Regions from separate parts of the Bacillus sp. NMTD17 genome, predicted to be linked through region 1. Evidence: riboswitches for the same ligand, from Rfam matches in the RefSeq annotation. Region 1 holds a riboswitch; each other region holds the start of a gene.
The links. A riboswitch is a leader RNA that binds a small molecule or an ion and turns the genes downstream of it on or off. The one in region 1 is predicted to bind S-adenosylmethionine.
Positions count from the first base shown of each region.

Region 2: another riboswitch for S-adenosylmethionine. It lies ahead of C6347_RS19625 (DUF2292 domain-containing protein); the one in region 1 lies ahead of C6347_RS01175 (sugar ABC transporter substrate-binding protein).
Region 3: another riboswitch for S-adenosylmethionine. It lies ahead of C6347_RS08445 (bifunctional homocysteine S-methyltransferase/methylenetetrahydrofolate reductase); the one in region 1 lies ahead of C6347_RS01175 (sugar ABC transporter substrate-binding protein).
Region 4: another riboswitch for S-adenosylmethionine. It lies ahead of metK (methionine adenosyltransferase); the one in region 1 lies ahead of C6347_RS01175 (sugar ABC transporter substrate-binding protein).

Region 1 is NZ_PVRH01000001.1:242,056-249,910, forward strand. Features, by position in the region: gene C6347_RS01170 (DUF1565 domain-containing protein) at 65-1,492, shown strand; SAM riboswitch class I at 1,609-1,718, shown strand; gene C6347_RS01175 (sugar ABC transporter substrate-binding protein) at 1,887-3,005, shown strand; gene C6347_RS01180 (sugar ABC transporter ATP-binding protein) at 3,075-4,571, shown strand; gene C6347_RS01185 (ABC transporter permease) at 4,568-5,581, shown strand; gene ywaC (GTP pyrophosphokinase YwaC) at 5,676-6,308, shown strand; gene C6347_RS19125 (hypothetical protein) at 6,357-6,497, opposite strand; gene C6347_RS01195 (Rap family tetratricopeptide repeat protein) at 6,517-7,602, opposite strand.
Region 2 is NZ_PVRH01000002.1:257,902-265,756, reverse strand. Features, by position in the region: gene C6347_RS06440 (carbamoyl phosphate synthase small subunit) at 1-250, shown strand, start outside; gene carB (carbamoyl-phosphate synthase (glutamine-hydrolyzing) large subunit) at 235-3,450, shown strand; gene C6347_RS06430 (dihydroorotate dehydrogenase electron transfer subunit) at 3,447-4,223, shown strand; gene C6347_RS06425 (dihydroorotate dehydrogenase) at 4,217-5,149, shown strand; gene pyrF (orotidine-5'-phosphate decarboxylase) at 5,121-5,825, shown strand; gene pyrE (orotate phosphoribosyltransferase) at 5,833-6,471, shown strand; SAM riboswitch class I at 6,611-6,713, shown strand; gene C6347_RS19625 (DUF2292 domain-containing protein) at 6,817-6,930, shown strand; gene C6347_RS06405 (phosphoadenylyl-sulfate reductase) at 6,967-7,668, shown strand; gene C6347_RS06400 (sulfate permease) at 7,682-7,855, shown strand, end outside.
Region 3 is NZ_PVRH01000002.1:636,437-644,291, reverse strand. Features, by position in the region: gene C6347_RS08445 (bifunctional homocysteine S-methyltransferase/methylenetetrahydrofolate reductase) at 1-1,650, opposite strand, end outside; SAM riboswitch class I at 1,729-1,847, opposite strand; gene C6347_RS08440 (YajQ family cyclic di-GMP-binding protein) at 1,929-2,420, opposite strand; gene C6347_RS08435 (CvfB family protein) at 2,658-3,506, shown strand; gene C6347_RS08430 (BMP family lipoprotein) at 3,740-4,717, shown strand; gene C6347_RS08425 (methyl-accepting chemotaxis protein) at 4,714-6,363, shown strand; gene C6347_RS08420 (DegV family protein) at 6,412-7,269, opposite strand; gene C6347_RS08415 (YitT family protein) at 7,410-7,855, shown strand, end outside.
Region 4 is NZ_PVRH01000007.1:72,851-80,705, reverse strand. Features, by position in the region: gene C6347_RS17950 (lysophospholipid acyltransferase family protein) at 1-118, shown strand, start outside; gene C6347_RS19530 (glycosyltransferase family 2 protein) at 103-804, shown strand; gene C6347_RS19525 (hypothetical protein) at 808-1,230, shown strand; gene C6347_RS17940 (phytoene desaturase family protein) at 1,227-2,705, shown strand; gene C6347_RS17935 (alpha/beta hydrolase family protein) at 2,737-3,531, shown strand; gene C6347_RS17930 (DUF2584 domain-containing protein) at 3,571-3,813, shown strand; gene pckA (phosphoenolpyruvate carboxykinase (ATP)) at 3,859-5,445, opposite strand; SAM riboswitch class I at 5,672-5,806, shown strand; gene metK (methionine adenosyltransferase) at 6,002-7,204, shown strand; gene asnB (asparagine synthase (glutamine-hydrolyzing)) at 7,352-7,855, shown strand, end outside.

The sequences.
Region 1 (7,855 bases):
TATTTTAATCCTCTTTTTTTTAACCGATAAAGGAAGAAGAGAAGTGAAAGGAGCAAACAACAAGATGAAACGAGCGATACTAGGCATTTTACTTATTTTATTCATGACCGTGATCAGCTTCGGCTGTCAAGCGATGACAGAGGAGGCTGGCGCTAAGCAAAGCACAGCCTATTACGTGGCGCCAAACGGAAACGACAAAAACCCGGGAACGAAGCAAAAACCTTTTCGCACGCTGAAAAAAGCGGCAAGTATGGCGAAAGCCGGGGCAACCATTTACATGAGAGGCGGCACATACAAAGAGAAATTGATTGTCCGCCATTCAGGTACAAAGAAAGCACCCGTTATCTTTCAAGCTTACGGAAAAGAAAAACCTGTCATTAGCGGGGCTTCTCTTAAAGGAAATCAAGCAGATGGCGGTCTTGTCACGATCGATCAAAAAAGCTACATCACCCTCAAAGGTCTGACGGTGGGACATCTCAAGACGAATAAGGAAGATGTGACACCAGTCGGTATTTTCATCAAAGGAAGCGGCAAAGGCGTCAAACTGCTCAACAACCGAGTGTATGACATTCAGACGAAACACAAAAATGGGAATGCACACGGTATTGCGGTCTATGGAACAAAAGCTCCTGCGGCCATTGAAGACATTGAAATCAAAGGAAACACTGTTGAAAAATTAAAGCTTGGCTTCAGTGAAGCGCTTGTGCTAAATGGGAACGTCAACAAGTTCCGTGTGACACATAACACGGTTCGCCACACAGATAATATAGGCATTGATTTAATTGGTTTTGAGAACGTAGCACCTTCTAAAAAGTACGATCAAGTTAGAAATGGTGTCGTATCTAAAAACAAAGTATATGAGATTACGAGTGCAGGGAATCCAGCCTATGGCAAAGACATCTCCGCTGGCGGAATTTATGTTGATGGCGGGAAGGACATTGTGATTGATCATAACATCACACATCACAATGACCTGGGGATTGAAGTCACAAGTGAACATAAAGGAAAAATGGCAGATCGCATTCGCATCGAACACAATCAAGTGTATTTGAACCGTTATACAGGTATTTCAATTGGCGGCTATGATAAAAAGCGAGGCGGAACAACAAATACGACGATCTCACATAATATTTTGTACAAAAATGACACAGCCGGCTTAGAAGGCGGTCAATTGTTGATGCAATATCAAGCCGTGAACAATCGAATCACGAATAATATTATGACAGCGAGTGCCTCGCATTACTTAGTCGTGAATCTTTATGGAGTGAATCAAAAGAATACCTTCCAGAAGAACGTGTATGACGACCGAAAAGGTGCAAAGGCATCACAGTGGGTATGGCGTGGGAAATGGATGGAAGGCTACAAAACGTATCTCTTGAAAAGCGGCCAAGATAAAGGATCAGCACACCTCAATCCACAATTTGTGAATGAGAAAAAATATGACTTTCGCCTGAAGAAATCATCACCTGCTAAGAAAATCATCGGAAGTTAAGCATGTCTGAACCACAAACGCATTGTTTTAAATTTTCAAAAAAATCATTGACATTGATGTGACATCACATTAAAGTAAAGAAGACATTTTAACTAAAACAAAATTTCATAACGGATCTCTTATCAAGAGAGGCAGAGGGACTGGCCCTATGACGCCCGGCAACCGTTTCTACTATAGAAATTGGTGCTAATTCCTGCAAAGCTGTTACAGCTTTGACAGATAAGAGAGGAAGACTTCCCGATACATGTTTCATGCAACGGTGATCAAGCCTCTCTTCCAGGAGAGGCTTTTTTTCGTCTCTTTTTCAAATGAAAGAACAGTTTACTGGCGTTTTCCCACTGTTTTACCTAGTTTTCCGATGTGAAAAATAAAAACAACTTGAGGAGGAACAGCAATGAAGCGTAAGCATTTTACATCATGTCTTATATTATTAATGGTATTGACGATCCTATTAACGGGCTGCGGCACTGGATCAAGTGCAGGCTCAAAGGCAAATGCGAACGAAAAGGTCTCCTTTGACAATGTACCGAAGCGATTTGCAAAGGGACAGGGAGCAAAAATTAAAGTCATCCGTAAAATCGGAGGAGATGATCATACAGCGCAGTTTTTAGCTGGGACGAAGGCAGAAGGTGAAGCGCTTGGCTTTACGGTAGATGTCTACACCGCAAATGGAGATACAGCGAAATTCCATGATGCGATCTCTCAGGCGCTGGAAGAAAATTATGATGGCTTTATCATCTCTCATGGGGACGACGAGGCGACCGTCGCTGACGTGAAAAAGATTACAGCGAAGGGCATTCCAGTCGTAGCGTTTGATTCGAATCCTAAGCTGAAGGACATCAAAGGGGTCACAGTGACGTCTCAAGATGACGAACAATTAGCGAAAAAATCATTAGACGCACTCGTATCTGATTTTAAAGAAAAAGCAAATATTGCATACCTCTGGGTAGATGGGTTCCCGCCAATGGTGAGACGAAACAAGGTCTATCAAGAAACGCTCAACCAACACAAAGGGATCAAGGAACTTGACCGCTTTGGCATTGCTTCCTCTGATACGTCTGTTCAAACGCAAAATGCAGTAGCAGCCATGCTGAATAAATATCCAAAGGGTAAACTTGACGCTATTTTTGCCACGTGGGATGCCTTTGCCATTGGCGCAGCAAGAGCGCTAAAGGAAGCAGGAAGAACAGAAGTGAAGATTTACGGGATTGATGTGTCAAATGCTGATCTTCAAGAAATGACAGCGAAAGAAAGTCCATGGAAGTACACAGCAGCGGTTGATCCGAAGCTCATCGGCGCTGTTGACGTGAGAATTCTTGCGAAGAAAATAGCGAGTGAGAAAACGCCATCTTCCTATGACCTTGAGGCCTCTCTCATCTCGCAAAATCAGCTTCAACAAGCAGGAAAAGCCATCAATATGGTCAATCTTGCAGACGAAGTGAAGGGGTTCGGCTCATCGACTGCTTTTGAAGAAGATTGGATGAAGACCTTGAAGAAGCATTATACAAAATAAACGACGTGCACTCTCTTCCATAGAGAGTGTTTCGTTTTTCAGATGATGATCATGAGAAGGAGGACACCTATGACTTCGCCGCTTGTTTGTATGAAACATATTTCGATTGAATTCCCAGGAGTAAAAGCGTTAGATCAAGTGAATTTTACATTAAAAAAAGGGACGGTTCATGCGCTGATTGGAGCGAATGGTGCTGGGAAGTCCACGTTAATGAAAGTTCTTTCTGGCGCTCATTCGCACTATGAAGGAAGCATCCATATCAATGGTCAGGCGGCATCCATTCAAACCCCAAAGAATGCGGCCTCATATGGTGTGCAGACGGTCCATCAAGAAGTGGATACGGCGCTAGTTCCCTACTTAAGTGTTGGTGAGAATATGATGATGCATCAGATTGAGAAAAAAACATTTGTCGGCTGGAAAGAGCTGCACCGTAAGGCAGCTCAACTATTAAAAGAAATGGACATCGACATCTCCACAAAACGCCTTGTGAGTGATCTGACCCTTGCAGAAAAACAGATGGTGCTCATTGCCAAGGCCGTTTCGATTAAATGCAGCATTTTAATCTTAGATGAACCAACGGCCCCTCTTAGTCATACAGAAACAAGCAAGTTATTCTCAATGATTGATCGGCTGAAACAGAATGGAACGGGCATTGTGTTTATCTCCCATCGCATGCCTGAAATTTTCACCATCTGTGATGAACTGACAGTGATGCGAAATGGAACCGATGTCGCAAAACACCTCGTTCAAGATACAAATCCGCAGCAGATTATTGAAGAAATGCTAGGTGCGCCATTAGAGGAGCAATTCCCGCTCCGTACACCTTTGAAGGATGCACCTATTGTGCTTGAAGTGAAGCAGCTAAACGACCAGCATAAATTACGCAACATTCATCTTCACGTGAAAAAGGGAGAAATTCTCGGAATTGCAGGCCTTGTCGGTGCTGGAAAAACGGAATTGTGTAAAGCCCTTTTCGGCGCCTCAGAAAAAAAGACGGGAACTGTGCAGCTTCATGGTCAAACCGTTCGCATCACATCGCCTCATCAAGCCGTGAGAGCTGGAATGGCCCTTGTGCCGGAAGAACGTAGAAAGGAAGGGGTTCTAACAGAAGAGAGCGTGGGATGGAACTTAACGGCTGCAAGTCTTCGTTCATTCTCAAGAGTGTTCAGCTTCTTACATCGTTCGAAGGAAAAGCGGGAAGCAGACGTAATCGTCAAACGGCTTGGTGTCAAAACCCCATCTCTTGAAGCAAAGGTGAAGCATCTATCCGGTGGAAATCAACAGAAGATTTCCATAGGAAAATGGCTGCTGGCTGAAGCGGATATCTATCTCTTTGATGAACCAACAAAAGGCGTTGACGTTGGAGCGAAAAAAGATATTTTCACCCTGATTGCAGAGCTTGCCGACCGCGGGAAATCTGTGATTTATGCGTCAAGTGAGCTGTCGGAGATTGCAGGTATCGCAGACCGAGTCTACGTGCTGTATGATGGCAGCATTGCCCGGGAAATGACTGCGCCAACGACTGAGGAAGAGCTTTTATATCATTCAACAGGAGGACAATCATGAGTGAACGACAAATTCCAGCCCCTGTGCAGCAAATGAAAAAACAGCGGCCATCCTTTCATCTATTTGATTTCTTTTATCGATATGGCACGATCTTAACCATTGTCGTATTGATTGTGGTATTTGCGGCAGCGAATCCAGCGTTTTTGCAATCAGGGAATATCATCAATATATTACGGTCTATCTCCATTGTGACCATTATTGCGGTGGGCCTTACCATCTCATTGGCAGTAAACGGCTTTGATTTATCAGTCGGATCAGTCGCAACGTTATCGAATGCAATTGTGATTTCTATGTTCGTGTGGTTTTCGCAAAACCCGCTGATTGCGATCCTCTCTGCGCTAGCGGCTGCCCTTATTGTTGGTTTACTCAATGCCTTGATGATTGTCAAAATGAAAATTCCAGATATGCTCATGACATTAGCTATGATGTTTATCATTCAAGGACTGGCTCAAACGTATACGAAAGGGGCGACCATTTCTGAAAACATGGTGCTGCCTGACGGTACATTCTCAACGGGCACAATCCCCGCCTTTTTCAGCAAAATCGGCCAGGTGCCATATATCATTCTCTTAATGGCAGCCATTGTGCTATTTGCACATGTTTTCATGACCTACACAAAGCACGGCCGATTTATGTACATTATTGGAGGGAATAAGGAAGCGGCTCGATTGTCCGGTATTCATGTAAACAAATATAAAATCGCAGCATATCTGCTCTCGGCTTTATTTGCAGCAATCGGTGGTATTGTGCTGGCATCAAGGGTGATGACAGCGGAAATAAATGCTGGCGCACCTTATTTAATGGATGGCGTAGCGGCAGCTTTTATCGGTTTTTCCGTCATGGGAGCAGGAAAGCCAAATGCATTTGGTACGTTTATTGGGGCTGTGCTCATCGGTATTTTGCAAAATGGACTTGTGATGATGTCTGTCCCTTATTACGCGATGGATATTGTGAAAGGCTCTGTACTCGCGCTTGCGCTGGCGTTAACGTATTACAAACAGCGAGGCTGACGACGTATTTTTTAAAACCTTTTGAGTCTTTTCTCCGTCTAGTAAACGGAAAGCGGTGCAGCCGCCGTTTCCCAAAAGGAGATGACAAAAAGAAATGAATATGTCAGCAACTCATGTAGAAGATTTGAAAAACGTCATGGAAGACTGGAAAAATGAATTATTAGTATATAAATTTGCATTAGATGAAATGGATACAAAGTTTTCAATTATCAGCCAGGAATATAATTTAATCCATGGACACAATCCAATAGAGCATACAAAATCACGAATCAAATCCTTTGAAAGCATTGTAAATAAATTAGCAAGAAAAGGATGCGACATCACAACACAATGTGCCAAGGAGTATATCCATGATATCGCAGGTGTCCGTATCATCTGCTCTTTTATTCAAGATATCTATAATATTATGGATGTATTGAGGCAAAGAGAGGATCTAAAAATCCTTGAAGTGAAGGATTACATTCAACATCCAAAACCAAATGGCTACAGAAGTCTTCATTTAATTGTGGAAATCCCTGTGTACTTAACGAATCGTGTGGAGCATGTGAAGGTTGAGATTCAGGTGCGGACCATAGCGATGGATTTTTGGGCGAGCCTTGAACATAAAATCTATTATAAACTGCAAAACGATGTCCCTCATCAGCTGACCGATGAATTGAAGGAAGCGGCAGATATCGCCCATTACTTAGATGAAAAAATGCAAAATATTAAACGAGAAATTGATTAGCGCATAGAAAAGAGCAGCTGTTATATTCACAGCTGCTCTTTTTCATTTTTAAGGATTGGTGCCGCGGTCTCTCTTTTGAATGATATCTTGAGATTGTGCAGATTGGCTGTCTTTTTGGATAGAAGCGCCAATGGAAACACCTGTTATCAAGAGTGTCAAAATCGCAGTTGTGATAAACCATTTTTTCATCATACATCACTCCATATTTTTAACAAGTTTTTAAGGACAACGCCTTGTTCCAGAAATAAGTGGATTCTTCATGAAGTCCAAGATCCGTTAAGTAAGCAGCTGCATCCTGACAGATGGCTTCAAGATCGACAAGGAAATTCATAGATTCTAATTGATCACAATAAGATTTGATTTGCTCCATCATGTTGTCTGGCTGAAGCATAAGTGTTTCTAAAATGGATAATTTAAGTGAAATGTTTCGTTGTTTTAAATTTTCTGCTTTTTGTAGTGAAAGCTGTACATAATAGTGGAACAAACCAGGCTTTTTCAGCTTGAACAGTGCTTTTGTATAGGCATACATGGCAAGTAAGTAGCCGCCTGGAGAAGACGTTTCAAATGTCTCGATCAATAAAGCTTTTTCTAGGAGCGGCACAGCTTCACTGTATTCATTTCTAAGACTTTTAATAAAAGCTGCATTGCAATACGCGTGACCAAGTAAATCTGGGTCTTCCATTTGTTCTAGTGAATGAATTACTTCTTCAAATAATGACTCTGCCTCATCATATTTCGATTGATCAGCATAATTCAAAGCGAGCATCATTTGACAGCTGATTGATTTTTTCACATAACATGGATCTGCGTCATAAATAGATGAAGCCATCTTTAAGTGGTGTATGGAGAGAAGCGTGGACCTTATATTATAGTAAAGACACCCTGTTTTATAATGAAATTCTGCTTTTTCAATGTCATCGTGCACGAGATCTAATTTATCCTCGGCCAATTTTAAAAGGTGAAATGCCGTATCCTGATTGCCTCTGCGCATTTCATACATCCCTTTAAAGAAATAGAAATAGTAACTGAGCATGTCATCTGTACGGATCGCATTTTCATCAACAAAAAGACTATGATCCAACGAAGCTGTATCTTCGATGAGATCCTTAAAACGGTACTCTAGCAATTGATAGTAAAGTAAGACGTCTTGATTCTCTTCCATTCGATCAAACGCTTGAAGAATCTCTTCTTTTAGCTGGATCGCACCTTGTATTTCTCTTTTTTTCATCATGACATACCAGTCATTTAACATATTCGCTACATCAACGGACGACAAAACACCTGTTTCGGCCAATTTATATCCTCCTTTCTTCATCTATCCATCTAGTTCGATGTCCATTCATCTGAATTCACTTTCCATATTCAGTATCTTCTTATATTTTAAGCGCTCTCTTGCAATTTGTAAAACATGTTTTTTGATGTAAATTCAACCAGTTGTGAAAGAAATAGGGATCATTCATCTTTTTGTATGCGTTTACATATTTTTAGGTAAAAAGAGGGTTTTGGAAAAAATATATTACGATATCAATAGAGAGAAGAAGGTAATT
Region 2 (7,855 bases), on a different contig from region 1:
GACACTGACATCTCAAAACCACGGCTACACAGTTAGTGCAATTAACGAGGACGTGCTCGAAGTCACACATATCGCCCTAAACGACAATACGATTGAAGGGTTAAAACATAAAGAAGCACCAGCATTCACTGTCCAGTACCACCCAGAAGCGTCACCAGGTCCAGAAGATGCGAACTACTTATTCGACCAGTTCATGGACATGATTCATACAACTGAGAAAGAAGGGGAAGAAGTATGCCAAAACGCGTAGACATCAAAAAGATTTTAGTCATCGGTTCAGGTCCAATCATCATCGGACAGGCAGCGGAGTTTGACTATGCAGGCACACAGGCTTGCTTAGCACTGAAAGAAGAGGGCTATGAAGTCGTTCTTGTGAATTCCAATCCAGCGACCATCATGACAGATACAGAAATGGCCGATAAGGTATACATCGAACCACTGACACCAGAATTCTTAACACGAATCATTCGAAAAGAACGTCCTGATGCGATCTTGCCAACACTTGGCGGACAAACTGGACTTAACCTTGCTGTTGAATTATCAGACCTTGGCGTATTAGCTGAATGCGGTGTTGAAGTATTAGGAACAAAGCTGTCAGCTATTCAAAAAGCAGAGGACAGAGATTTATTCCGTAATCTGATGAATGAACTAAATGAGCCTGTACCAGAAAGTGAAATCATCCATAACCTTGAAGAAGCGATAGCGTTTACGAATCAAATCGGTTTCCCTGTCATTGTGAGACCAGCTTATACATTAGGCGGAACAGGCGGCGGAATTTGTACAAACGAGCAAGAGCTGAAGGAAATCGTCGAAAACGGCCTGAAGTTAAGCCCAGTCACACAATGCTTACTTGAAAAAAGCATTGCAGGTTTTAAAGAAATTGAATATGAAGTCATGCGTGATAGCGGTGATCATGCGATCGTTGTTTGTAACATGGAAAACTTTGATCCTGTCGGTATCCACACAGGTGACAGTATCGTTGTGGCGCCAAGCCAAACATTAAGTGACCGTGAATATCAGCTGCTTCGCAATGTGTCGCTCAAGCTGATCCGGGCACTTGGCATTGAAGGCGGCTGTAACGTACAGCTGGCGATTGACCCAGACAGCTTTCAATACTATATCATCGAAGTAAACCCGCGCGTCAGTCGTTCTTCTGCACTTGCGTCGAAAGCAACTGGTTATCCAATTGCCAAACTTGCAGCGAAAATTGCTGTCGGCTTAACGCTTGATGAAATGATGAATCCAGTCACAGGGAAAACCTATGCTGCCTTCGAACCGGCACTTGACTATATTGTGTCTAAAATCCCGCGCTGGCCGTTTGATAAATTCGAATCTGCTAACAGACGTCTTGGGACGCAAATGAAAGCAACTGGTGAAGTGATGGCGATCGGACGTACATTAGAAGAGTCCCTTCTAAAGGCTGTCCGTTCACTTGAAGCTGATGTGCATCACATTGAATTAAAAGATGAAGCAGATATCACAAACGAAGTGCTTGAAAAGCGGATTATCAAGGCGGGAGACGAACGATTATTCTATATGGCCGAGGCGCTTAGAAGAGGCTATACGGTTGAACAAATACATGAATTCTCAAAAATTGATTACTTCTTCCTTCATAAGCTGGAAGGCATCATCGCATTTGAAAAGACATTAAAAGAAAACAAAGGCAATACAGACGTATTAAAAGATGCGAAAGATAAAGGTTTCTCAGACATCTATATTAGCCGTGAGTGGAATATGAATGAAGCGGATGTCTACAAGCTAAGACAAGAAGCAGGCATCGTACCTGTCTACAAAATGGTAGATACTTGTGCGGCTGAATTTGAATCCGAGACGCCATATTTCTATAGCACGTATGAAGATGAAAATGAATCAGAACGCACAGACAAGAAAAGCGTCATCGTATTAGGCTCAGGTCCTATCAGAATCGGTCAAGGAGTTGAATTTGATTATGCGACGGTTCATTCTGTGTGGGCAATTAAACAAGCAGGCTATGAAGCAATCATTATTAACAACAACCCTGAAACGGTCTCAACAGACTTTAGTATTTCAGATAAGCTCTACTTTGAACCACTCACTGTAGAAGATGTGATGCACATCATTGATCTTGAGCAGCCTGAAGGAGTCGTCGTCCAGTTCGGCGGACAAACGGCGATCAACCTAGCAGATGAATTATCAAATAGAGGGGTGAAGATTCTCGGCACTTCTCTTGAAGACCTAGACCGCGCCGAAAACCGAGACAAGTTTGAACAAACATTAGAAGCACTCGGCGTGCCGCAGCCTAAAGGGAAAACAGCTACGTCTGTGCCTGAAGCTGTAGCGATTGCCAATCAGATCGGCTACCCAGTCCTTGTCCGTCCTTCCTATGTATTAGGCGGTCGTGCGATGGAAATCGTTTATCAAGAAGAAGAGCTTCTTCACTACATGGAGAATGCGGTGAGAGTCAATCCGCAGCACCCAGTGTTAATTGACAAATATTTGACGGGAAAAGAAATTGAAGTAGATGCCGTATCTGATGGGGAAACTGTCGTGATCCCAGGCATTATGGAACATATTGAAAGAGCCGGGGTCCACTCCGGTGACTCGATTGCGGTTTACCCGCCGCAAACATTGTCTGATGAGATCAAAGCGAAGATCGCAGAATACACGATCAAGCTTGCAAAAGGCCTCAATATTATTGGGCTGCTAAACATTCAATTTGTTCTCTCGAAAGGTGAAGTGTACGTACTTGAAGTGAATCCTCGTTCAAGCCGGACAGTTCCTTTCTTAAGTAAAATTACAGGCATCCCGATGGCAAATCTAGCGACAAAAGTCATTTTAGGTGACAAGCTTAAAAACTATGGCTACGAAGAAGGACTTCACACAGAGCAAGAAGGGGTGTACGTCAAAGTTCCAGTCTTCTCTTTTGCAAAACTAAGAAGAGTGGATATTACACTCGGGCCTGAAATGAAATCTACAGGTGAGGTCATGGGGAAAGATGTCACAATTGAAAAAGCCCTCTACAAAGGATTAATTGCATCGGGCATTCAAATTCCTAAAGACGGAACAGTTCTTCTAACAGTTGCTGATAAGGATAAAGAAGAAGGACTTGAGATTGCAAGAAGATTCCATTCGATCGGCTATCATATTTTAGCGACAGAAGGAACGGCGAATTACTTAAAACAAGCCTCCATCCCGTCAAGTGTTGTCGGCAAGATAGGAGAAGAAGGCAAAAACCTTCTCGATGTCATTCGAAACGGGGAAGCTCAATTTGTCATCAACACTCTAACAAAAGGAAAACAGCCGGCAAGAGACGGCTTTAGAATCAGACGTGAAGCTGTTGAAAATGGCGTAGCTTGCTTAACATCGCTAGATACAGCAGAAGCCATTTTAAGAGTGCTGGAAAGCATGACATTTAGAGCGGACGAAATGCCAGAAGTGAAAACGAATGCTGAGGTGACAGTAACGATATGAAAAAAGCATACTTGACGGTCGTCTCAAACCGAGAGATCGCTGATCATATTTACGAAATGACATTAAAAGGTGACCTTGTGGACTCCTTTCAAACGGCTGGACAATTTCTTCATATCAAGGTCAGCGAGTCCATGACACCGCTGCTGAGAAGACCGATCAGTATTGCCAATATTCATGCCGAGAAACAAGAAGCAACCATCATCTACCGCGCAGAGGGAGAGGGCACAAAGCTCCTTTCCCAAAAGCGGGATGGGGAATCCATCGATGTATTAGGACCGCTTGGCAACGGGTACGATCCTTCAGTTGTTCAGCCAGGTCAGACAGCCTTACTAGTCGGCGGTGGAATTGGTGTACCGCCTTTATATGAACTGTCCAAGCGTTTAACGAAAAAAGGTGTCATCGTCAAGCATGTCCTTGGCTTTCAATCGAAAAAGGATGTATTTTACGAGGAGAAATTCCAAGCACTCGGAGATACGTTTATCGCGACAGTTGATGGGACATATGGTTCAAAGGGCTTCGTGACAGGTGTCATTGAAGAGAATGATTTGAGCTTTGATGTCATGCTTTCCTGCGGACCGACACCTATGTTAAAAGCACTAAAAGACTCTTATCCCGATAAGCCTGTCTATATTTCAATGGAAGAACGAATGGGCTGCGGAATTGGTGCTTGCTTTGCATGTGTCTGTCATACCGACCAGCACGAAAAACCTTACGTCAAAGTCTGTCTGGATGGACCTGTATTTAAAGCAGAGGAGGTGGCATTGTCATGCTAAACGTTGAGTTACCCGGCTTATCTTTAAAGAATCCGATTATCCCTGCATCAGGCTGCTTTGGATTCGGAAGGGAATTTGCTTCATTATATGACTTATCAGTGCTGGGCGGTATCATGATCAAGGCCACAACCCTTGAACCGAGATTTGGCAATCCGACACCAAGGGTAGCGGAGACAGGTGCCGGTATGCTCAATACAATCGGTCTTCAAAATCCAGGCCTAAAAGGCGTGCTGGAAAATGAATTGCCTTGGCTTGAGCAGTTTGATACACCGATCATTGCAAACGTCGCTGGCTCACAGGTCGATGATTATGTCGAAGTAGCCAAGCAAATCAGCCAAGCAAAAAATGTCCATGCCCTTGAACTGAATATCTCGTGCCCGAATGTCAAAACAGGCGGAATTGCCTTTGGTACAGATCCTCAAATGGCAGCAGCATTGACAAAAGCGGTGAAGGACGTTTCTTCCGTTCCTGTCTATGTCAAACTGTCTCCTAACGTAGCCAATATTGTGGAGATTGCTCAAGCGATTGAATCTGCTGGAGCGGATGGACTCACGATGATTAACACGTTAATCGGTATGCGTTTAGATTTAAAAACGGGGAAACCGATTCTTGCCAATAAAACAGGCGGATTATCAGGACCGGCAGTAAAACCTGTCGCTGTGCGCATGGTACATGAGGTCAGTCAAGCGGTTTCTATTCCGATTATTGGAATGGGCGGGGTACAAAATGCTGAAGACGTACTTGAATTTTTACTAGCAGGTGCAAGTGCAGTAGCTGTTGGCACAGCCAATTTTGTAAACCCATTTATTTGCCCAGAAATCATTGAAGAACTGCCAAGAGTGTTAGCAGCATATGGCTATTCATCTGTAGAGGAATGTATCGGAAGGAGCTGGAAACATGAAGCACTTGCCCATCATCGCGCTTGATTTTCCGGTAGCGCAGGAAGCGCTCGCCTTTTTAGAACCCTTTGAAGGGACGCCATTATTTGTGAAGGTCGGCATGGAGCTGTTTTACCAAGAAGGACCTGCTATCCTTGACGAGCTCAAAGAAAAAAATTGCCGCATTTTCCTCGATCTCAAATTACATGACATTCCAACAACGGTGCAAAAAGCAATGAACCGGCTTGCCGCACTTGGTGTTGATTTGGTCAATGTGCATGCTGCTGGCGGGAAACATATGATGCAAGCTGCGTTAGAAGGGCTTGAAAGCGGGACGCCTGCTGGACAAAAACGTCCAGGCATTATTGCAGTGACACAGCTGACGAGTACGTCAGAAGACATGATGAGGAACGAATTACTCATAGACCGTCCGCTGCAAGAGACTGTCATCCGGTACGGGCAATTGGCATATGAAAGTGGACTAGACGGTGTTGTTTGCTCTGTTCATGAATCCAAAGCCCTTCATGAGCACATCTCACCTGCCTTTCTCACTGTCACGCCGGGGATTCGCTTACAAAATGATCAAACCGATGACCAAAAGCGTGTGGCGACTCCTGCCTATGCAAAAGAGCAAGGTGTTTCACAAATTGTTGTCGGAAGGTCAATCACAAAAGCTGAAAAACCATTGGAAGCCTATCATCAAATTTTAAAAGAGTGGGAGTGACTGCCAGATGAAAACAAAAATCGCTAAACACCTATTACAAATCAAAGCGGTCTCATTAAAACCAGACGAACCGTTTACATGGGCAAGCGGTATCAAATCACCGATCTATTGTGACAACCGTCTTACCTTGTCCTACCCAGAAGTAAGACACGACATTGCTGAAGGTCTTAAAGAGTTGATCCTCACTCATTTTGAAAGAGCGGAGGTTGTTGCTGGTACTGCAACAGCAGGCATCCCGCATGCGGCATTAGCGGCAGACCGTCTGAACGTGCCGATGTGTTATGTGAGAAGTAAGCCAAAAGCACATGGAAAAGGGAATCAAATTGAAGGAGCCGTATCAAAAGGTCAAAAGGTGGTCGTCGTAGAAGACTTGATTTCAACAGGAGGCAGTGTGCTTGAAGTGGTCGCTGCTCTTCAAGAAGCGGGCTGTGACGTACTAGGAGTTGCCGCGATCTTCACATACGGACTGCCAAAAGCTGCAGCTGCTTTTCAAGAGAAAAACATTCCATATGTCACCCTAACAGACTATGACACACTGACAGACGTGGCACTTGAGCTGAAAGCGATCGAGCCTTCTGCTATGAATAAACTAAAACGCTGGAGACAAGATCCTTCCTCTGAATCTTGGATGGAAGAAACCGTCTAAAAAGCTGTGCGTACCCGCACAGCTTTTTTATTTGGTTAAAAATAGTAAAATAGACTCAAATTCAAATAAAAACTAATCCTATCAATAAAGTCGGGTTGACTTTTGTTTGAATTGTGTTAATATTTAAGACAAATTAAAACACTTATCCAGAGAGGTGGAGGGACTGGCCCGATGAAGCCCGGCAACCTGCGATTTGCAAGGTGCTACTTCCTGCAAAATGATTCTATTTTGAAAGATAAGGAAATGAGCTTCCTCATCTTTCTTTCGGACTGAAAGGAAGTTTTTTTATTTTAACGGTGAGGAGGAAGACGAGATGGAAGTGAAGCGAAATCAGGATGAAGACTTATTGAAGCATATGCAGAAACTGATTGGGGATATGAATTCGGTTCAGTTACGCTGATTGTTCAGGACGGTCAAGTGATTCAAGTGGAAGAAAACAGAAAAAGTCGGTTGACGTAGTGCGGAGAGTAGTGATACTCCGGAAGGGGAGAAACAATGTTAACTTATGAAAATTGGCAAGAGCCGTCCATTACATTTCAAGAGGATGATTTGTATAAAGGGGCCTTATCTGTGCTGAAATGGGCATACGGTCATTATGGTGATCAGCTCGTTTATGCATGCAGCTTTGGTATTGAAGGCATCGTCCTCATTGATCTTATTGCGAAAGTAAAAAAGGATGCAAGAATTGTCTTTTTAGATACAGGTCTGCATTTTAAGGAAACGTACGACACAATTGATGCGGTAAAGGAAAGATACCCAGGTTTAGATATTGTGCTGAAAACCCCTGAGCTGACGGTTGAGGAGCAAAACGAGCAGCATGGTGATCAGCTATGGAAAACGGACCCTCAAAGCTGCTGCTATATGCGTAAGGTCATTCCTTTGCAAGAAGCGCTATCCGGCTATCCGGCATGGCTTTCTGGCTTAAGAAGAGAGCAGTCACCCAAGCGAGCAGGGACGAACTTTTTAAATCAGGATGAAAAATTCAAATCAGTGAAAGTATGTCCTCTTATCCACTGGACGTGGAAGGACATATGGAGATATGCATCTAGAGAGGAACTTACTTATAATCCGCTGCATGATCAGGGATATCCAAGTATCGGTTGTGCCCCGTGTACACAGCCGGCATTTACTGCCGAGGATCTTCGTTCTGGCAGATGGTCAGGCACAGCTAAGACTGAGTGCGGATTACATGAGTAAGGGAGCATAATGTATGGAAATCGCCGCAATTTTATTTAGTTTATTTTTCGCTCTAAACATTGGCGCGAGTGGTGCAGCTGCTTCGATGGGCATCGCGTACGGGTCAGGTGCTATTCAAAAGCCTATCTATGCACTTAGCGTATGTGCAGTTGGGATTTTAGCAGGTTCAGTCATTGGCGGCGGTGAG
Region 3 (7,855 bases), on a different contig from region 1:
CTTGGCCATAATGTCACGAATGGAATCAGATAATTTGATGCCTGGAATTTCATGATGAATAAACTCTGCATTTCGGCTGCTTGTTAACGGCATAATGCCAATATAAATCGGTTTATCCAAATGACGGCTCTCCTCATGAATTTTCACAAGCTGTTCCTCAGAATAAACAGGCTGTGAAATAAAATAATCAGCGCCGTATTCGATTTTTTTCTCAAGACGTTTGACCGCTTTATCAATGTGACGAACATTCGGGTTAAACGCGCCAGCTACTGAAAAATTGGTCTTTTTACCAAGCGGCTTCCCTGAGAAAGAAAGACCTTCGTTAAACTGCTTGATCAGCCGGATCAAATCAAAGGAGGTTAAATCATAAACCGACGTTGCACCTGGGAAATCTCCAATCTTAGAAGGATCGCCTGTAATGGCTAAAATATCAGTTAAACCAAGGGTGTCGAGACCCATCAAATGGGATTGAAGCCCAATCAAATTACGATCACGGCACGTAATATGGACAAGTGAACGCATATCAAGCTGCTGTTTCAATAATGCGCCGCAAGCCACATTGCTAATGCGCGGGGTCGCAAGAGAATTATCAGCTAATGTCAAGGCATCAATGCCTGCATTCTTTAACTCATTTGCCGCGACGAGAAATTTTTCGAAGTTCAGCTTCTTCGGCGGATCAAGTTCTACAATAATCGTCCGTTTTTCCGCAGCCAGCTCATCAAGACCTGGTTCAGTCCGCTGATCTTGAATCGAAATGATTTCTTCTTTTAATACTTTCACTTCTTTTTCAGTGATCGGCGCTAAATCCTTGACCGCTTCAGCCATTGCGTGAATATGCTGAGGCGTTGTTCCGCAGCAGCCACCGATAATACGTGCGCCTTGATTTCTAAATTCAAGTGCACTTTTTCGAAAATAATCGTTATCTGTATCATAGACGAGTCTGCCTTCTTCAAGAGAGGGAAGACTGCTGTTAGGATAGACTGATAAATGGGAATTTTCTAAAATCGGTACGCCTTCGAGTGCCTGAATCATATGATAAGGGCCTAGCCTGCAGTTGATGCCGACGACATCTGCGCCAAGAGAGGACAATTCAGATAAACCATCCTTGAGCGGGGTTCCATCCTGCAAAACACCTTGTTCATGCATGGAGACGTTCATGACAATCGGGAGAGTCGTTTCTTTGCGTGCAATTTGGAGAACGGTCTTCGCTTCTTCCATGTCATAGTACGTTTCTAGCAATAATCCGTCAGGCTGTTCATTTAATAGAATGTACAACTGCTCTCTAAAGCTTCGTTTAATTTCTTCAATAGAGTAGGCATTTTTGTTAAATGTTCGAATGCCGCCGATCGTTCCGAGTACATAAGCGGAGCCTGCGGCTGCTTTTGCGATTTGTACGGCCTTTGTATTGATGCGCTTCGTTTCTTCCTCTAAGCCGTAGCGGGATAGTTTAATATAATTCGCACCGTACGTATTTGTTTGGATGATGTCAGCACCAGCCTGCACATATGCCTCATGCACGCGCTTTACTTCCTCTTCTTTCGATAAATTTAATTCTTCAAAGCAGCGGTCAATGCCGTAAGAGTATAAAAGTGTTCCCATTGCACCGTCAGCAATCAGTACGCGGTTTTGTAAGTCTTGTAATAGGCCCATTGGTTTCCTCCTTATTTCTATGTAACAAAAAAAGCCTTCTGATAAGAAGAAGACTTTTTGGCTGTATCGTAATTCTTCTCCTTATCTTCCAAGCAGTTGCTTGCTGGATTTAGCACCTTGGTCATAGAAAATATATTTCTACTACACCGGTTGCTGAGGCTTCACAGGGCCAGTCCCTCTGCCTCTCTTGATAAGAAAGTGATATGAACATGTCAATGAATTGAACTTCCATCAACTGTATCGAAAAAATCGGAAATAATCAATGGAAAATTTGAAATTTATCGAAAATTTATAAATTGAACGTCAATCGGTAAATCTGCCTTGCGCATAAGAGAAATAACCTCTTGTAAATCATCTTTATTTTTCCCTGTTACACGCACTTGGTCATCTTGAAACTGTGACTTCACTTTGATGCCGGATTGCTTAATGAGTGCATTGATCTTTTTGGCGTTGTCTTGATCAATCCCGCTGATCAGCTTCGCGCGCTGGCGTACTGTTCCGCCAAGGGCATGCTCGGTTTTTCCGTAGTCGATGTTTTTGGTAGGAACATCTCGTTTGATCAGCTTTGTCACAAGCACATCTTTTAGCTGCTCCAGCTTAAAGTCATCATCAGAGATGAGAACGAGCTCTTCTTTTTCAAGAGAAATATCACTTTTACTTCCTTTAAAATCATAACGGTTTTTAATTTCTTTCAGCGCTGCTTGAACAGCGTTTTGCACCTCTGGCAGTTCAACCTTCGATACAATGTCAAATGAGCTTTCTTTTGCCATAACACATGACCTCCATGTATAGATATTGCGTCTATTTTATCATGCAAATAGGAGAAGAAGAAACTTTATCGAAGAGACGAGTCAAAGAGTTCAGCCGGCAGCGGTATAAATCGTGTCCAGTTTGTCCACTTTAGCTAACAGAACTAGAGATGTTCATGTGAGGAGAAGTATAGTAGAATAAAGTGAATCAAAAGATGAACGAACGCTCTTTTATGGGCAGATAGGAAGGAAGAGAACATGAGACCAGGTGAGCAACTGACCTTGCAAATAGAGAACGAGATGGAATACGGCTACTTTTTGACAGATGGTGAAGATTCGGTCCTCTTGCACCGCAGTGAGATGACAGAGGATATTGGTGACCGAGATGAAGTAGAGGTCTACTTATATGTAGATCATGAAGAAAGACTGGCTGCCACGATGAAAATACCTACAATCAATGCGCATACATATGGCTGGGTAGAAGTCGTAGACGTGGTAGAAGACATGGGCGCATTTGTCGATGTCGGGCTGTCAAAGGATGCACTTGTTGCAACAGAACACCTCCCGCCTTTTGAGGAAGCATGGCCAAAAAAAGGAGACAAACTCTACTGTATGCTGAAAGTCACAAGCTACGGCAGAATGTTCGCAAAGCCAGCCACTGAAGATGTGATCAGTGAATTGTTTACTGAGGCACCTGAAACCTTAATGAACAAAGAAATCACTGGAACCATTTATCGCTTAATTGCGACAGGCTCTTTTATGCTGACAGATACAGGCGTGCGAGGGTTTATCCACCGCACGGAGCGAAAGGAAGAACCAAGATTAGGATCGACCGTGACAGGACGCGTCATTGCCGTGAAAGAGGATGGAACCGTGAACGTTTCTCTGCTTCCTAGAAAACAGGAAGCGTTATCTGTCGATGCAGAAGAAATCTTAACCTATATGAGAACGAGAAATGGTGCCATGCCTTATGGGGACAAAAGTGATCCAGAAGACATCCGCGAACGATTCCAAATGAGCAAGGCAGCCTTTAAACGAGCATTAGGTCATATGATGAAAAATGACTTAATCTACCAAAAAGAGGGCTGGACATACGAGAAAAAATGAGCAGCGTGAAAACAAACCCTGACTTCAAGGGTTTTCATATCTCACTGAAAAGAAGAAAAAGGGATAAAATCATCATGATTTTATCCCTTTTTTTATATTTGTTATAAATAATGGGTTTTTTCAGTGAAAAAAGTCATGAAAAAAAGCTGAAAAACCTTCACTTAATCATTGAAACAACGCCTCTCAAATCCGATAAGAAAGGAGTAAGGATGATAAAAGGAGTGTGTGTGTGGATGAAAGTGAAAATTTCATTGCTTCTGGTGGCAGCCCTGCTTATGGTGCTCGCCGCATGCAGCAATCAGCAAGGGAAACCACCGGCATCAAATGCGAAGCATATTGGCGTTATGCTCACAGATGATGGTCTTGGTGATCAATCATTTAATGATTCATCATTTAAAGGATTAGAAAAAGCACGTGATGACCTAGGGGTTGAATTTGATTATAGAGAAATTGCAGAAACCGATACATATGAAAAAGGACTGACCGAGCTCGTAAAAGATGGCAATGACCTCGTCATCGGAGTAGGCTTCAGTATGCAAGAAGATTTAGAAAAAGTCGCAAAGAAATATCCGAAGAAGCAGTTCCTTCTCATCGATGCCGTATCTGAGCTGAAAAATGTGACCTCCGTGACGTTTAAAGAAGAGCAAGGCAGCTATTTAGCGGGCGCACTTGCTGCCATGACAACGAAAAGTGATGTCATTGGATTTGTTGGCGGTGTCGATGCGGATTTGATCCATCGTTTTGAAAAAGGGTTTCAAAAAGGCGCCAAATCAGTGAATCCGAACATCAAGATCTTATCCACCTATGCTAATACGTTTAGTGATGCGGGCAAAGGCAGTAAAATAGCTAAAGGCATGATCAAAAAGAAAGCTGACGTTTTATATGCCGCAGCTGGCTATACAGGTGTCGGTGTATTAAAAGAAGCGCAAGCGCAGGGCAAATATGCCATTGGTGTAGATAGTGATCAGTACTACACCGCTGAAAAAGCGGTAATTTCGTCCATGGTAAAAAAAGTCGATGAAGTGGTCTATCAATTCAGCGAACAGCTCGTCAAGAACAATCAGATCAAAAGTGGGCATGTTGTCTACGACTTAAGCAATGACGGAATCGATATGGCAAGAATTCGGGTGCTGAAGAACGCTGAGACATTGACCAAAAAAGTAAATGAGCTGAAGCAGAAACTTCTGAAAGAAGAGGGGGACGCATCATGAGCTTACGCATCAAAATTTTACTCAACTCACTCGTCTCACTTCTTTTAGCAGTTGGCGTCATTGCCTTTATCATTGTCAGTATGACAAAGATCCAATCATCAAATGAAACAGAAGTTCAAACCTTATTAAACGTTCAAAAAACAAAAGCAAGCTTTGAAAGTGTTGAACAAGCCATGACCAATTACTCCATGACACTTTCTGATGAACAGCTAGAAGTAGTTCAAACCGATATTTCTACAGCAAAAAAACAGCTGCAAACGTTAAACAAACATGCAGGTAATATCAACAAAGATGCACTAACAAGGTTAAATACAAAATATGATACGTGGACCAAGGAAGCGAATGGTGCCATTGGTGAAAAAAATGCATCAGATGCAAGACGGGTCGCTGCAAGAATTGATGGTGTTTTAAACGACGTCCATACAATGAATAAAAGAGCAGAAGAAGCGTATAAACAAAATCTAGAGAATACATCTGATAACGTGCAATGGATCATCACCAGTGCACTCGTTGCAGCCCTCACACTAATTGTCATTGCTGTCTTTTTAAATATTGGGTTAACAAGATCCATCGTGACCCCTATCAAATCACTATCCTACCGAGCGAAGCAGATCGCAGAAGGCAACCTTGCTGTCGAACGGATGGACATTCAGCGCAAGGATGAAATCGGCGGCTTGAATGAATCCTTTAATCAAATGACAGATCAGCTGATTAGTCTGATTAAAGAAATCAGCAATGTCTCAAGTCAAGTAGAGACATTCTCGATCCAGTTAGATGATGAAAACAAAAAGCTGATGGAATCTGCAAATCAAGTATCTGTCTCGACAGACGAAATGGCAAATGGGTCACAAGCCATTTCAGAGGATCTCCAGCATGGCGTCAGTTTGATTGAAAAGATGGATCAGCATGGACGTAAAAATTCCGAACGTTCACAAACAGTCATCCAAAGTACTGAGGATGCCATAGAAGCAGTGGAAAGTGGAAAGCACACGTTAACAGAAACAAAAACTGCGATTGAAAAAAATACACATGCCACAAGGCAAATCGAGCAGTCAGCAGGAGAATTCACGCAATACGCCAGCGGCATCTCGGCCATGGCCAAAACTGTTTCTGACATTGCGGATCAGACAAACTTACTTTCGCTAAATGCGGCGATTGAAGCGGCAAGAGCAGGTGAAGCTGGAAAAGGCTTTGCTGTTGTTGCAGATGAAATTCGTAAGCTTGCCGATGAATCATCTAACGCTACAAGACAAATCTTTGATATGGTCAGTCATATTGAAAGAGGCATTCAATCCATTAGTCAAACTGTCAAAGAAGGAGTCAAGCTTTCACTTCAACAGCAGGATGCGATGGACAAAACCTCACACTCCTTTGAAGATATAGAAACAAAAGCGCAGCACATTAAACAAGAAATGGCTGTCTTAAATGACCAAATTGTTCAATCAACAGAGCTTGGCGGACAAGTGCTGAACTCGATTGAAAATATTAGTGCGGTTGTAGAAGAAACAGCAGCTGGCAGCGAAGAAATTTCTGCCTCTGCCAATGAACAGCTGCAATCATTCCATCAAATGAACAAACAGGTAGAAGAACTGATGAGTATGACGGCAAGGTTAAATGAAACCGTCCATCGGTTTAAACTTTCATAAGTCATAAGAAAAGCACCCTTCCCGTGATGTGTCAGGGAAGGGTGCTTTTTATGAGGGTTTGCCTGTAAAGAAGATGGCAAGCGTGCCTGGGCCTGAATGGGACCCAACAGCCGCGCCGACAATCTGAATATCAATTTCTTTTGGATGAAATTCGGCTTCAATCAATTGTCTCATGTCTTCTGCAAGTGCAGGATCATCACCATGACTAATGCCCACAGTTTGATTTGGCCAATCCATTCCACGTTCTTTCATCAGTTCAATAATGCGTTTCAACAGCTTTTTACGTCCGCGGATTTTCTCAAGTGGTATGAGCTTTCCATCCTCGACGTGTAAAATGGGCTTAATGCTTAATAAACCGCCAACAAATGCGGACGCTTTACTGATTCTTCCGCCTCTTGCTAAATACGATAAATCGTCTACAGTAAAAATATGTTGTAAAGATTCGCAAAAATGCTTTACAGACGTTTCAATTTCTTGTATTGTATTTCCGTCAATGGCAAGTGATTGAGCGTGTTTGACAGCAAGCCCATAGCCGAGTGAAGCACATTTAGAATCAATGATTCGCAAATCAAAATCAGGGTATTCTTCCTTCACTTCGTTTGCCATCATCACAGCTGTTTGGTATGTACCGGAAAGCTCTGATGAAAAGGCAACATAGATTGCAGATGTATGGGTTTGTGCGACAGAAACAAAGGCTTCTTTGATTCGGTTTGGTGAAGCTTGTGACGTTTTTGGGCTGGCACCTTGTCTCATCGCATCAAATACTTGTTTTGGTTCAATGGTGATCAAATCTTCAAATTCCTGCTCGCCAAGTAACACACGCAGCGGAATGAGCGTCATGTTATGTTCATCATAATAAGAAAGAGGCAGATCAGCAGCACTGTCTGCTATGATATGAACAGTCATCAAAATCCCTTCTTTCTAAAAATATCAGCCATATTTTACATCTTTTTAGCCTAACTATATCACAGAAATCATCTTTTCGTGTTCAAATTCTAAATTTTAGGGAAAACCATAGAGAGAATGGTAAGTGGAGGAATGACAATATGTTCATTGGAGAAGCAAAAAAACTCATTGTCGTCGTCATTGGTGCACTGCTCAATGCGATTGGACTGAACTTATTCTTAATCCCAGCTGATGTATACGCGAGCGGGTTTACAGGGGTAGCCCAGCTGTTATCCAGCTTAATGGATCAATATGCGCCATTTTATATATCAACAGGGATCCTATTATTTATTTTAAATATTCCAGTCGGCATTTTAGGCTGGATGAAAGTTGGCCGTTCCTTTACGTTATACAGCATCATCAGTGTTGCACTGACGACCATTTTCCTCGGCATCTTACCAGAAACGAGTGTTTCACAGGATATATTACTAAATGCTGTGTTTGGCGGCGTCATATCTGCACTCGGGATTGGGATCACCCTCAAATACGGGGCATCAACAGGAGGGCTCGACATCCTTGCCATGATCTTAGCGAAGTGGAAGGATAA
Region 4 (7,855 bases), on a different contig from region 1:
CGCTGATCCTAATCTTTCATTAAACGAAGAATTTAAACAGATGACAAGGACAAGTCAGTCAACAAGTGATGCGTTTGATTCTTTTAAAAAGTGGGTGAAAACATGGCGCTCTTCTTAACCGTGATCAGTGTGCTGCTGCTTTGTCAGTTTATGTTCACCATATGGAATATGAAGCAGTTTCCCGTGATAAAGCCCGCTTCTTTTTCGCCAGATGAACCCATTTCGTTATCGATACTGATTCCGGCTAGAAATGAGGAGAAGCGGATAGAAGCCTGTCTTCAGTCGATCGTTGATCAACGTCTTTATCCGAAAGAGCTCATTGTTCTTGATGATCATTCGACAGATCAGACAAGAGCGATTGTGGAGCGCTTTGCAGAAGCGTATCCGTGGATTCGTGTCCAGTCAGGCCAAGCGTTAAAGCAAGGCTGGCTAGGTAAATCATTTGCCTGTTCTCAGCTCGCTGAGGCAGCAGCTTCTGATTGGCTGCTATTTTTAGATGCGGATGTCCGGTTAAAAAGAGGGGCAATTGAAGCAGTGTATCAGCAGGTATGCACGCAAAATACGGGCATGCTGTCAGGCTTCCCAGAACAAAAAACAGGTACATTCTTTGAGCATCTTGTGGTTCCCATGATGATGTTTATCATAGGCTGTCATCTGCCAGTGAAGTGGGTAAGGAATTCAAGGAACCCCGCTTTTGCCGCAGCACATGGAGGCTTTATTGCCATTGAAAAGAATTGCTATCACGACATCGGCGGGCATGAAGCGATTAAGAATTCGCTAGTGGATGATATGGCCTTGGCTTGACGAGTGAAGGAAAAAGGCTTTCCGTTCACACTTGCAAGCATTCATCCATTTGTGTATATGAGAATGTATGAGAGTGGACAAGAGGTTTGGAAAGGCTACCGGAAAAATTTATTCCCAGGTGTCAATCGAAGCATTGCTTTGTTAAGCAGCGTCTTTTGTTTATACACCATGCTTTATTTGGCTCCTGTCATTTGTGTGATGATTGCTTTGCTGCAGCTAGATGTGCTGAGTATATGCATAGCCATTCTTTGCTACGGGCTGGGTGTGTCGATCAAAGCGGCAATTGATATCGAGAACGGGAGAACATCTGCAATGGCCTTTTTATTGCCGGTCAGCATATTAAGTTTGATCGCCATAGGCTTTGCTTCTATGAAAATCGGGCTGAAAAAAGAAGGGTATGAATGGAAAGGGAGAAGGTACGAATGAAAAAAGTGATCATCATTGGAGGCGGGCTTGGCGGATTATCAGCAGCGATCCGCTTACAGTCACGCGGGGTTCAGGTCACCATATTAGAAAAAGAAGCGGCTTTAGGCGGGAAATTGCAGCGCCATCAGGGAGCTGGCTACTCTTTTGATCTAGGACCGAGTACCATTACAATGAAGTCATACTTTGAGGAAGTGTTTGCTTCCTGTCATAGACGGATGGAGGATTATGTCACATTTTATCCGATTTCTCCTCTGACCAAAAACGTTTTTTCAGATGGACATACGGTCGAATTTACGCCCAATTTTGAGCAAATGGAATCTCAAATTGCAGCATTCAGTCCTGAAGATGCGAAGCAATACCGTGCATTTTTACAGGAATCAAAGATGCTTTTTCAAAAGGCTGAGGAGCAGTTTTTAAATCGTTTGTTATTGACGTGGAAGGATAAGGCGGATGTAAAGCTCATGAAAGCACTTCTCTCTGTCAAACCGTTTACAACCGTTCAACGCCTGCTGCGTCAATATTTCCGTCATCCGCATACATTGGCGATGTTTGGACGGTATGCTACATACATCGGCTCTTCTCCCTATGAGGCACCGGCTATTTTTAATATGATGGCGTATTTAGAAGGGGAGAAAGGGATTTATGGAATAAAGGGCGGTACATATCGTTTAGTTGAAGCATTTGAGACTTTGGCAAAGGAATTAGGCGTACAGATTCACCTCAATGAACAAGTCAACAAGATTCATGTGAAGGACCGGCGAATCAAAGGAGTAGAGACGGCTCAGCAGATGTATGAAGCAGATCAAGTCATTGCAGGGGCGGACGCGCTGACTGTTTACCGCCATCTGATTGATGAAAAAGACCGCCCAAGCTTTTTAAATCAAAAGCTGGCTAATATTGAACCGTCATTATCTGGCTTTGTTCTCTTATTAGGTGTACCTAAAGTCTATGAACAGCTGTCCCATCACAATGTGTTTTTCCCAGAGAATTATGAGCAAGAATTCAAAGATATTTTTCAGAAAAAACAACTGCCTCAGGATCCAACGCTTTACATATGTTATTCAGGTCATTCAGAACCAGCTTTAAGCGGAGGACAGGGAAGAAGCAACCTTTTTGTACTGACGAATGCGCCTTATGTGACAAAAGAGCAAGATTGGGGCATGCTAAAGGAGACGTATCGGCAGCATTTGAAAACAAAATTAAAGGAAAAGGGTCTCTTTGATATGGATGAGGTTGCCGAATATGAAGCGGTTCAAACTCCGCTTGATCTGCAGCAGAAAACAGGAGCATATCATGGCGCCATTTATGGCATGTCTTCCAACTCGTTCAAGCAGGCGTTCTTCCGAATCAATAATCAGTCAAAGGACATTGAAGGGCTTTGGTTTGTTGGAGGAACAACTCATCCAGGCGGCGGCACGCCGATGGTGACAAAATCAGGCCAGCTCGTCGCAGAAGCGATCATTTTAAGCACTTGACGTAAGAACAGATGAAAAGGAGAGAAATCAAGTGATTGTGGAAAAAAGAAGGTTTCCGTCCCCCCATCCGCATATTCACTTATTTACAGTGACCTATGAGGCAGATGGGCTTCGGATCAAAGGGCTGCTCGCTGAACCGGCCGGAGAAGGTTTCTATGACGGCTTTTTGTATTTACGAGGCGGCATTAAAAATGTGGGGATGGTGAGACCAGGCCGGATTGTGCAATTTGCAGCGCAGGGCTTTGTCGTATTTGCTCCCTTTTACCGAGGAAATCAGGGAGGCGAAGGGAACGAAGATTTTGCCGGTGAGGACCGGAAAGATGCTTTTGCTGCCTTTCAATTGTTAAAGCACCACAAAAAGGTGAAGCAGGATCGTATTCATATCTTTGGTTTTTCGCGCGGAGGGATTATGGGCATTTGGACCGCTGTTGAAATGAAACAAGAGGCGGCTTCCTTTGTGACATGGGGAGGCGTCAGTGATATGAAGCTCACCTACGAAGAGCGTGTGGATATGAGAAGAATGATGAAGCGTGTGATTGGCGGTCCCCCGCACAAGGTGCCAGAGGCCTATGAGGACAGAACGCCTTTAAATGATGTGGACAAAATTGAAGCGCCTGTTCTCATCATCCACGGAGAAGAGGATCAGAATGTATCGATTGAGCATGCGTATTTATTAGAAGATGCGCTGCGCCAGCACGGAAAGTCAGTGGAGACTTGGTATTTTCACGGATACAACCATTATTTCCCACCGCAGCATAATCGGGAAATTGTCAGAAGGCTGACGACATGGATGCACAGCCGGAAAAGCGGAAATGTGGTAAAATAAGCAGTATAACGAAATTTAGAAAGTAGGGGGATTTTCAATATGGGAATGCCTGTTGAATTTAATACAATGATTGTCACGAAGGGAAAAGAGACAAGAATTGAAGAAAATGTATTTGAGCTCATGAAGGAAGGGTACCGCATTTATCCATTAAATATTCCGCTTGAGGTGCGTAAAACGAAAGACGGAGAAAAAACAGGGACAGCACACGTTGAAAAGCTGGAGCTGACAGACAATGTGACAAAGGTTACTTACCGTCTCGTGTCATTACATTCAACGAACTAACAAAAAAAGCTGAGGGAATGATTCCCCTCAGCTTTTGCCATTTGATTATACGCGTGGTCCGCCTTTGGCTTCAATGTCACTTGCTGCGTGGCTGAATTTTTGGAAGTTCTTTTTAAATTCATTGGCAAGGAAGTGTGCTTTTTCTTGATAAGCCTCTTGGTCATCCCATGTTTTAGAAGGTTGAAGCACTTCATCTGGTACGCCAGGAATATGAAGCGGGATGTGTAATCCAAAGATGTCATCAGTGATCATTTCGGCGTTGTCGAGGTCACCTTCGATCGCTGCCTGCACCATTGCTCTTGTATGCGCTAGGTTCATACGTTTGCCTGTACCATAGCCTCCGCCAGTCCAGCCTGTATTCACAAGGAATACTTTTGCGCCGTGCTCATCAATTTTTTTGCCAAGCATTTCAGCATAGACGTGAGCTGGAAGCGGCAAGAACGGTGAACCGAAGCAAGTAGAGAATGTCGTTTCTGGTGATGTGACACCGCGTTCAGTTCCTGCTAATTTACTTGTGTAACCGCTCAAGAAATGGTACATCGCCTGTTCTTTTGTTAAACGGCTGATTGGAGGTAAAACGCCAAATGCATCAGCTGTTAAGAAGACAATGGCAGAAGGATGTCCTGCGATACTTGGCTTCACGATGTTATCAATCATTTCGATTGGGTAAGCAGCGCGTGTGTTTTCAGTGAAGAATGTGTCATCATAATCCGCTTCACGTGTTTCTTCATCAAGCACAACATTTTCAAGAACTGATCCGAAGCTGATGGCTTTGTAGATTTGCGGTTCTTTTTCTTCGCTTAAGTTCACACATTTCGCATAGCATCCGCCCTCAATATTGAAGACTCCTGAGCCAGACCAGCCGTGTTCATCGTCACCGATCAGCTTGCGGCTTGCACTTGCAGAAAGCGTCGTTTTCCCAGTACCTGAAAGGCCGAAGAATAATGCGACATCGCCTTCTTGACCGACGTTTGCTGAGCAGTGCATGGATAAAATATCTTGCTCAGGAAGCAGGTAATTCATGACAGAGAAAATGGACTTTTTCATCTCTCCTGCATATTCTGTACCACCGATCAGAATGGTGCGTTTTTCAAAAGAAACGATAATAAACGTTTCAGAGTTTGTGCCATCTGTTTCAGGATCTGCTTTAAAGTGCGGTGCAGATAAGATGGTGAACGGTTTTTCGTTTGAAGAAGGTGTGGATCCGTCAGGTCTGATGAACAGCTGCTTTGCAAAGAGATTGTGCCATGCAAATTCGTTTACCACTGTAATTGGCATACGGTATCTTTCATCAGCGCCGGCAAATCCTTCAAAGACGAATAGTTCATCACGTTCTTTTAAGTATGACACAACCTTTGTATATAAACGGTCAAATGCTTCTTTAGAGATCGGCTGGTTGACTTGACCCCAATCAATTTTATGTTCAGAGCTTTCTTCTTTGACGATAAATTTATCTTTAGGCGAACGTCCTGTGTAGGCACCAGTTGTAGCGCGGACAGCTCCTGTTGATGTTAAGACGCCTTCATCACGTGCCAAAATCTTTTCAACAAGTTTCGGAACAGATAAATTTTGGTGCGTATTTTCTAATGAGAACAATGACTGCAAATCTTCTTTTAAATCCACTGAGTTCATAAAAAAACCCTTCCTTTACCGTTGAATTTGTTTGTTTCGATTAGTATAACACATTGATAATAATAGTCTATACTATTTAAATATTTTTGTGTGTGTTTTTTCATTTCTGCTATGAAAATATGCTTTTTGGTGATGCTAAGGGTGAGGTAAAAAAGAGGGGAGATAATTCTGATGAAGCATTGACATGATGCAAGGGTTTGAGATAAGATATCTTATTGAACGGATACTCTTATCCCGAGTTGGTGGAGGGACAGGCCCGATGAAGCCCAGCAACCGGTTTCTTGTGAAAAAGGCATGAATATGCTGAGAAACCAAGGTGCTAACCTGATGCAAGGTACAAGAACACCTTGAGCGATAAGAGTGAAAGGCATGCGATCTCAGACCCTTTCCTCGCAATGAAGGAAATGGTTTTTTTATTTTTGGGATATCATATGAACAAATTGCCAATAACATCTCTAATAGAAACGTTTTCAAATATAAGAGGGAACGAGTTCCGTATCATATTGGAGGCCTCATCTTGGGATGATGTGGTCTTGTACAGGAGGAAATAGCCATTATGAGTCAAAATCGTCGTTTATTTACTTCAGAATCAGTAACAGAAGGACATCCGGATAAAATCTGTGATCAAATTTCAGACAGCATTTTGGATGAAATTTTAAAGAAAGATCCAAATGCACGTGTTGCCTGTGAAACTTCTGTTACAACGGGTCTCGTATTAGTAAGCGGTGAAATTACAACGTCTACTTATGTCGATATTCCAAAGACGGTGCGTGACACGATTAAGGAAATTGGCTACACACGTGCGAAATATGGTTTTGATGCGGAAACATGTGCAGTGCTCACATCCATTGATGAACAGTCTGCTGATATTGCGCAAGGTGTAGACAAAGCGCTTGAAGCACGTGAAGGAACAATGACTGAAGAAGAAATTGATGCGATCGGTGCAGGTGACCAAGGATTGATGTTTGGTTTTGCCAACAACGAAACCGAAGAGCTCATGCCGCTGCCGATTTCACTAGCGCATAAATTATCTCTGCGTTTAACAGAAGTGCGCAAGGATCAAACACTTGCCTATCTTCGTCCAGACGGAAAAACACAAGTAACAGTAGAATATGATGAGCAAAATAAACCTGTTCGTATTGACACAGTGGTTATTTCTACGCAGCATGCACCAGAAGTGACGCTTGAACAAATTCAAAGCGACTTAAAAGAGCATGTCATCCGCCCTGTGGTTCCAAGCGAACTCATTGACGAAGAGACAAAATACTTTATTAACCCAACAGGCCGTTTCGTCATCGGTGGACCTCAAGGAGATGCTGGTTTAACTGGACGTAAAATCATCGTTGATACGTATGGCGGGTACGCTCGTCATGGCGGCGGTGCTTTCTCTGGGAAGGACGCAACAAAGGTTGACCGTTCTGCGGCATACGCCGCTCGTTACGTAGCGAAAAACATCGTAGCTGCCGGTCTTGCAGATTCTTGTGAAGTACAACTTGCTTATGCAATTGGTGTTGCACAGCCTGTATCGATTTCAATTGATACATTCGGAACAGGAAAAGCTTCTGAAGAAAAATTAATTGAAGTGGTTCGTGCGAACTTTGATCTTCGTCCAGCTGGCATTATTAAAATGCTTGACCTGCGTCGTCCGATCTATAAACAAACAGCTGCATACGGACATTTCGGCCGTCATGATTTAGATCTTCCGTGGGAAAAAACGGATAAAGCCGATACGCTTCGTAAAGAAGCATTAGGACAATAACAACATAGAAAACCGCTTATTTTAAGCGGTTTTCCTTTTGATTAAAAAAATTCTACAAAAAGTGAAAAAATGTGAAACAAAATCGGACAAAATACTGTCTAATTATAGGTCTACTTTTAAGAAATAACATAACGTGGAGGCAATAATATGTGTGGGTTTGTTGGTGTATTTAATCACCGTCCATTGTCCGAAACTACTGAGCAGGAAGAGTTAATTAAACAAATGAATCGTCTCATCGTTCACCGTGGTCCCGATGATGAGGGTTACTTTCATGACGAGCATGTAGGATTTGGATTTAGACGTTTAAGTATTATAGATGTTGAGCACGGAAAGCAGCCGCTTTCTTATGAAGATGAAAAGTATTGGATTATTTTCAACGGAGAAATTTATAACTATGTGGAGCTGAAGGAAGAGCTTGTGAAAAAGGGCTATACGTTCAGCACAGATTCTGATACGGAAGTACTGCTTGCCACATACCGTCATTATAAAGAAGAGGCGGCTTCTAAACTTCGCGGCATGTTTGCATTTTTAATTTGGGATAAAGAAGCGCAGCAATTATATGGCGCGAGAGATCCTTTTGGCATCAAACCGCTTTATTTTACACAAATGGATGAGCAAGTGTACTTTGCGTCTGAACGCAAAAGCTTGATG